Regions from separate parts of the Lactobacillus sp. ESL0225 genome, predicted to be linked through region 2. Evidence: predicted binding sites of a transcription regulator. Region 2 holds the regulator's gene; the other holds the start of a gene.

Region 1 (3,433 bases), on a different contig from region 2:
CTTATATCAGATACTACCAATAGCTCACCACAAAATTAAAAATTAATCAAAAAATAGCCAGTCTTCAGGCTATTTTTTGATTAATTGTCCTTGTTCTAAAGCTACAAAAATGGTGACGATTAATAAATCGGCACAGCCCCCCAAACTATAATTATGGTCTAAACATATTTGGCTAATCTTGAGGAGATATTTTTTTCCTGAGACTGTAGCATAACCTCCTAGAGCAAGATAATGGTTAGCACAGCTGTGTAGCCAATTAATCACATCATAATTACCTGCGCGCTTAATAAGATTACTGTCAACCGTTACTGTAGCAATTTTCATTAAGGTATCTAGTAATCGGCACTGGAGCGTACCGGTGCTCTGCTTTAAGAAAGGCAGGGCATATTTTTTTACAATGGGATAACCTTGTTCAGCTTGTGCACGTGCGCCACCAATGCTGTATTGTTGAAATTCACGTTCACCAGCTGTTTGTAATTGGTTATTTTTTTCTAGGTCATGTTCAACTAAACCATGGCACATTCTAGCGATAGTTGTAAACAATTCAGCCTGATTTTTCTTACAATAACTTTGAGCGCAAACAAAAATACCTAGAGCAAAAATTGCCCCTTTATGGGTATTGACTCCGTTTGTAGCTGCTAGCATTTCTTCTTCAGCTAATAGACCTTCTTGTCTTAATTGAGTGAACATGGTGGAGAGGTCTGTTCCAGTGAAGGTTTGCCCAATTTGTGTAGCTTTATTGAAGTAATGCTCTAGGCTTAAGCTACTGTCAATAAAGGTATAAATATTCATATCAGGATGTGGTCCAGGATTAGCGGGATCAACTAAGCCAGGTTTAGGCAAGGTAGTGACTTCATATAAAAGAGCGCGTAGCGCATTTTGAGTGATTGAATTAGTCATAAGTTCCTTAATTGTGATTACTACTTAATTGCTAAATTGTCGACTAAAGTTTGAATTTCTTGTTTGTTACTTTTAATAAAGTCAATAAAGTCAATAATTCCAGCTGAAAAATGCTGGTTAGGATCATAAACAAGATAAACTTGCCGGATATTTTTAGGTAAATCAAGTTGAATTTGATGAATATCAAAGCCACTGAGATAAATGGTTTTGGCAACAACGCCCACAATATCGTTGGTCAGTACTTGACCAGCAATTGCCAATTCATCATGTAAACGATTGATGATATGCAAATCAGAAGCAACTGCAAGCAAAGCGTTGGTGATATCGCGACCAATTTGAATTTTAGTGGAGTAGGTCATGATGGATTCGCCTTGTAATTCACTGGGCGACATGCGATTAATTTGAGCTAAATTATTATCGGGTGCAACAATTGCAATAATTTCTTCGGTATAAAGCGGAATATAAGTTAGGTAATTAAATTCGGGTACGTAAGAGCAGATACCGATATCATACCATCCATTTTTAATGCCCTCGCATATTTGATAAGAGGGATTATCATGATAAATAAAATGCGGGGAAATCGCACTTTCTTGTTGGTATTTTTTGGTTAAATAAGGCAAAAAGATACCAATTGCAGTAGGGATGCCAGCAATATGAATATTGCCTTGATCTTGACTAATTTTTTGAGCAATCTTTTTTTTACCATATTCCAATGAAGCTAACGTTTTGGTGACCGTGTCATAAAAAATACGGCCATATTCGGTTAACTGGACATAGCGCCCATTATGTTTGAACAGTTTGCAATGCAATTCGGTCTCTAGTTGCTTAATGGAAACTGATAAGGTGGGCTGACTGATAAAAAGATTTTCGGCAGCTTTTGTATATTGTTTTTGGTCTGCCAACTCTTGAAAATAGTAAAGTTGATTTAAATTCATGTTGAATACCTCAATAGTAATTACCATATCAATTGCGCTTTAAATGCTATACCAAATTTTAGTGAAGCGCTTTCTATAATTGTTTATAGGTGTATTGGGAAAATTAATATGTGCCTTGAAAAGTTGTTCACATGCTGTTTTAGGTCGGTAATAATTAGTGAATTAATAAGCAAAATGGAGGTGAAAGAGTTGCCTAAGACCAGTAAAATACTCTGAAAACATTGTTGATTATATTTAAAATTAATAATTTAAACTTTGATATCAATTTTACAAAGTTTATTTTTTTAAACATAATACAGGCAAAATATAATATTTCCAAGGAGTAGAGGAGATTAAATTATGTCTGAACAAAATAACTTACACGTCTTACCACCATTTGAAACAACACCAATTATGCACCATGCTAAACCAGGTGAAGCAATGGCGCAAGAAGATTTTACTAATTATTTAAAGGAAATTCGCCATTTGGCCCAAAACGAGTTCGATCAAATGACGAATTTTATTGAGGAGCAGCGTAAATTTCCTGATGACTTTTTTCCGTTAGCCATTAAACACGATCTTTATCGCTTTGCTTTACCGCGAGAGTATGGTGGTTGGGGCCTTAGTGAAAAACAAATCTTACAGGTTCAGGAAGAATTTTCCCGTACTCAAGGCGGTATTCGCATGCATTTACACCATGCTTCCGATATGAACTGGCGTATTTTAGCTGGCTTTGGTAGCCAAGAACTCAAAGATAAGTATATGAATAAGTTTCAAGATAAGTCAATCTATGCTAATTTTGCCCTTACTGAAAAAAGTGGTGGAACAGGAGCAGACTTGCATACATTAGCGGTTAAAGACGGTGATGAATGGGTTATTAACGGCGAAAAAACACTTATTTCTCATGCTGATGTAGCTGATTTTACCTATTTAATTGTTGTCACTGATCCTGATAAGCAAGGTGATGAGCGCCTGTCAGCTTTTTTTGTACCAACTAATACGCCTGGTTTTGAAGCAATGGAAATGCCACTCATGATGGGTTGTCGTGGTGCGGGGCACGCAGATTTGAAATTTACTGATATGCGAATTCCTGAAAAATATATGTTAGGTAAACGTGGAGAAGGAATGAAAGTTGCTATTTCAGCTTTATCACTTTCACGTGCACATATTGCCGATTCTAATTTAGGGATGGCTCAACGGATGCTGGAAATGTCCATTGCTTATGCTAAGGATCGCACTACCTTTGGTAAGCCTTTATGTAAGCGACAATCAGTTATTTTTGAAATTGCTGATATGGGTTCACGAATTCACGCTTTAAGGTTGATGCTCTGGGATTTAGCTGAAGATTACGATGCAGGTAAAGATATCACTAAAAAGGCTTCGATGGCAAAATTAGAAAGTATTAATACTGTTAAATTAGTTTCTGATTATATGCTGGAAATTTTTGGTGGTATTGGTTATTTCCAAGATAATCCTTATGGTCCAGCTGAACGTTTGTACCGTGATTGTCGGGCAATGTGGCTTGAGGAGGGGCCACGTTCTGTTCAACGTTTAACCGCGGGGCGGTTGTTGATTAATGACGGTGGTCAAACCCCAATTACCAGTTTGTAAATCAAATT
Region 2 (3,433 bases):
AAATGGTCTAAGAAGTACTGATCATGTGAAACTACTAAAATTGCTCCATTGTAACCTTTAAGGAATGCTTCTAGCCAATCTAACGTATTTAAATCTAAATAGTTAGTTGGCTCATCAAGTAGAAGTAGGGGGGGCTTATGTAAAAGTAGTTTGACTAAGGCTAAGCGGGTCTTTTCTCCACCAGATAGGTTGCTGATAGTTTTAGACCAAGTTTCTTCTGGGAAATTAAAGCCATGTAAAATACTTTTAATATCAGCTTGATAGCTGTAGCCACCTTTTTGCTCAAAATCAAATTGTAATTGATCATATTTTTTTAAAAGTTGACTATCTTGAGGATGTTCAGCTATTTTTTGTTGCATTACTTGCATTTGTTTATTCATTTCGATTAAAGAAGAGAAAACACCGAGTAATTCGTCCCAAATGGTTTTATTTTCATTTAAAGCTTTTTCTTGAGCGATGTAGCCCACTTCAATTGCTTTATTAACAATAAACTCACCGTGTGTAGCTTCTTCTTCACCTGTCATAATTTTTAAAAGAGTAGTTTTACCTACCCCATTTGAGCCCACTAAGCCAATTCTTGCATTTGAATTGATTGAAAAATTGACATTTTTAAATAGTGTAGTAGCTCCAAATTGTTTTTCTAAATCGTGTCCTTGTGCAATTATCATATTTTTCACCTAAAAACTATTTTAGCATATGAAGCGAGTTAAAAGTGACTATGGTCTGTTTCAAAATATAGCAAGATAAATTAATAGTTGATTTTTGAGGCATTGAAAATAATTAGATAAGTAGTGTTTGTTGTGTTAAAATCTAAAAGATTGTGAAAAATATTTGCAACTAACACTAGTTTATAGGTAAAATAATAAATAATTGATGAGTAATTCACAAATGAAATTTGCTAGCATAATTAAGTTGGAGGCTTTGTAATAAATGGAAAAAATAAAAATTCCCACGGCGACAGCAAAAAGACTGCCGCTTTATTATCGATACTTAATCATCTTGAATGAAGCTGGCAAAGAGAAAGTTTCCTCAACTGAATTATCTGAAGCTGTTCAAGTTGATAGTGCATCAATTAGGCGCGATTTTTCGTACTTTGGTGCATTAGGTAAGCGTGGGTATGGATATGATGTAAAAAGCTTACTGACTTTTTTTAAAAAAATATTGAATCAAGATACTTTAACCAATGTGGCTTTGGTAGGAGTTGGTAATTTGGGACATGCTTTGCTTAATTATAATTTTAAGCGAAGTAATAATATTCGAATTTCTTGTGCTTTTGATATAGATCAAAAAATAACAGGCAAAATTTTAAGCGGCGTTCCTGTATATGATATGAGTGAGCTTAAAAAGCAACTGAGTGACCAACAGATAACAATTGCGATTTTAACAGTTCCTTCTAATACAGCTCAAAAAACAGCAGATGAAATGGTTGAAGCAGGTATTAAAGGAATTATGAACTTTACGCCGATCAGACTCTCAGCTCCGAGCGGAATACGAATACAAAATGTTGATTTAGCTACTGAATTGCAAACATTAATTTATTTTTTAGAAAGTGATAAGAAGTAGCCCGCATAAATATTAGGTAGACTTAGTGATTAAAACAAATTAGCACTTTAATTGAAAAAGTGCTAATTTTTTCTTGCATTTTAAACAAAAAGGGGTTATTATCATAATTATAAGTTAGCACTTAGCTAATTTGAGTGCTAATGACTAAAATTAAAGATATTAAATTGAATTTAGGAGGGACAAACGTGTTACAACCAATAGGTGATCGCGTGATCGTAAAAGTTAAAGAAGAAGAAGAAAAAACTGTAGGCGGAATCGTCCTTGCTTCTAATGCTAAACAAAAGCCAACTGAAGGTGAAGTTGTTGCTGTAGGTGCAGGCAGCTATGCTGAAAATGGTAGTAAAATTCCAATGACTGTTGCAGAGGGTGATATTGTGCTCTACGATAAGTACTCAGGCACTGACGTTAATTACGAAGGTGAAAAATACTTAGTCCTTCATGAAAAAGATATTTTGGCAGTTGTTAAGTAATTAAGGAGTAAGAAAAATGGCAAAAGATATTAAATTTTCTGAAGATGCAAGACGTTCTCTATTAAAGGGTGTCGATAAATTAGCTGATACAGTTAAGGCAACAATTGGTCCTAAAGGAAGAAACGTTGTTTTAGAACAATCTTATGGTAATCCTGATATTACTAATGATGGTGTGACCATTGCTAAAGCAATTGAATTAAAAGATCATTATGAAAATATGGGTGCTAAGCTTGTTGCTGAAGCTGCTCAAAAGACTAATGATATTGCTGGTGATGGAACCACAACTGCTGTTGTTTTAACGCAAGCTATTATTCGCGAAGGGATGAAGAATGTTACTGCTGGTGCTAATCCAGTTGGTGTTCGTCGCGGAATTGAAAAGGCTACGAAAGCTGTTGTTGATGAATTACATAAAATTAGTCATACAGTTTCTTCTAAAGAGCAAATTGCTCAAGTTGCTGCTGTTTCATCCGCTTCAAAAGAAGTTGGTGATTTGATTGCTGATGCAATGGAAAAAGTAGGCAATGACGGAGTTATTACCATTGAAGATTCACGTGGTATTGAAACTGAGCTTTCTGTGGTCGAAGGAATGCAATTTGACCGTGGTTACTTGTCACAATACATGGTTACTGACAATGATAAGATGGAAGCTGATTTAGACAACCCATACATTTTAATTACTGACAAAAAGATTTCGAATATTCAAGATGTTTTGCCACTATTACAAGAAATTGTACAACAAGGTAAGTCTTTATTAATTATCGCTGATGATGTTTCAGGTGAAGCTTTACCAACTTTGGTCTTGAATAAGATTCGTGGTACTTTCAATGTCGTTGCTGTTAAGGCACCAGGCTTTGGTGATCGTCGTAAAGAACAATTGCAAGATATTGCGGCTTTAACAGGTGGTACAGTGATTACTGAAGACCTTGGTCTTGAATTAAAAGATACTACACTTGATCAATTAGGCCAAGCACGGCGTATCACAATTACTAAGGACTCAACCACTATTGTTGATGGTGCTGGTTCAGAAGATGCTATTAAGGATCGTGAAGATTCTATTAGAAAACAAATCGCTGAGACTACTTCTGACTTTGATAAACAAAAGTTGCAAGAACGTTTAGCTAAATTAACTGGTGGTGTAGCTGTTATTCATGTTGGTGCTGCTACTGAAACTGAATTAAAAGAGCGTCGCTACCGGATTGAAGATGCGTTAAATTCAACTCGGGCAGCTGTAGATGAAGGCTATGTTGCCGGTGGTGGTACTGCTTTAGTAGATGTTAAGAGTGCTGTTAAGGATTTGAAGGGTGACAGTGTTGATGAACAAACTGGAATTAACATTGTTTTGCGGGCATTGACTGCTCCAGTTCGTCAAATTGCTGAAAATGCCGGTGAAGATGGCTCAG

The links. Region 2 encodes Rex, which represses fermentation and respiration genes when NADH is low (regulators of the CRP and FNR family bind a similar motif). Its sites were predicted from a motif close to TTGTGAANTANTTCACAA; they were not measured.
Region 1: the regulator Rex is predicted to act here: its motif matches at 2,091-2,108, upstream of F5ESL0225_RS00300 (acyl-CoA dehydrogenase family protein).

What each region holds. Positions count from the first base shown of each region.
Region 1 is NZ_REHK01000003.1:3,148-6,580, forward strand. Features, by position in the region: gene F5ESL0225_RS00285 (flavocytochrome c) at 1-39, shown strand, start outside; gene F5ESL0225_RS00290 (triphosphoribosyl-dephospho-CoA synthase) at 70-900, opposite strand; gene F5ESL0225_RS00295 (LysR family transcriptional regulator) at 921-1,835, opposite strand; gene F5ESL0225_RS00300 (acyl-CoA dehydrogenase family protein) at 2,175-3,425, shown strand.
Region 2 is NZ_REHK01000009.1:15,701-19,133, reverse strand. Features, by position in the region: gene F5ESL0225_RS05845 (ABC-F family ATP-binding cassette domain-containing protein) at 1-668, opposite strand, end outside; gene F5ESL0225_RS05840 (redox-sensing transcriptional repressor Rex) at 931-1,563, shown strand; gene groES (co-chaperone GroES) at 1,749-2,033, shown strand; gene groL (chaperonin GroEL) at 2,050-3,433, shown strand, end outside.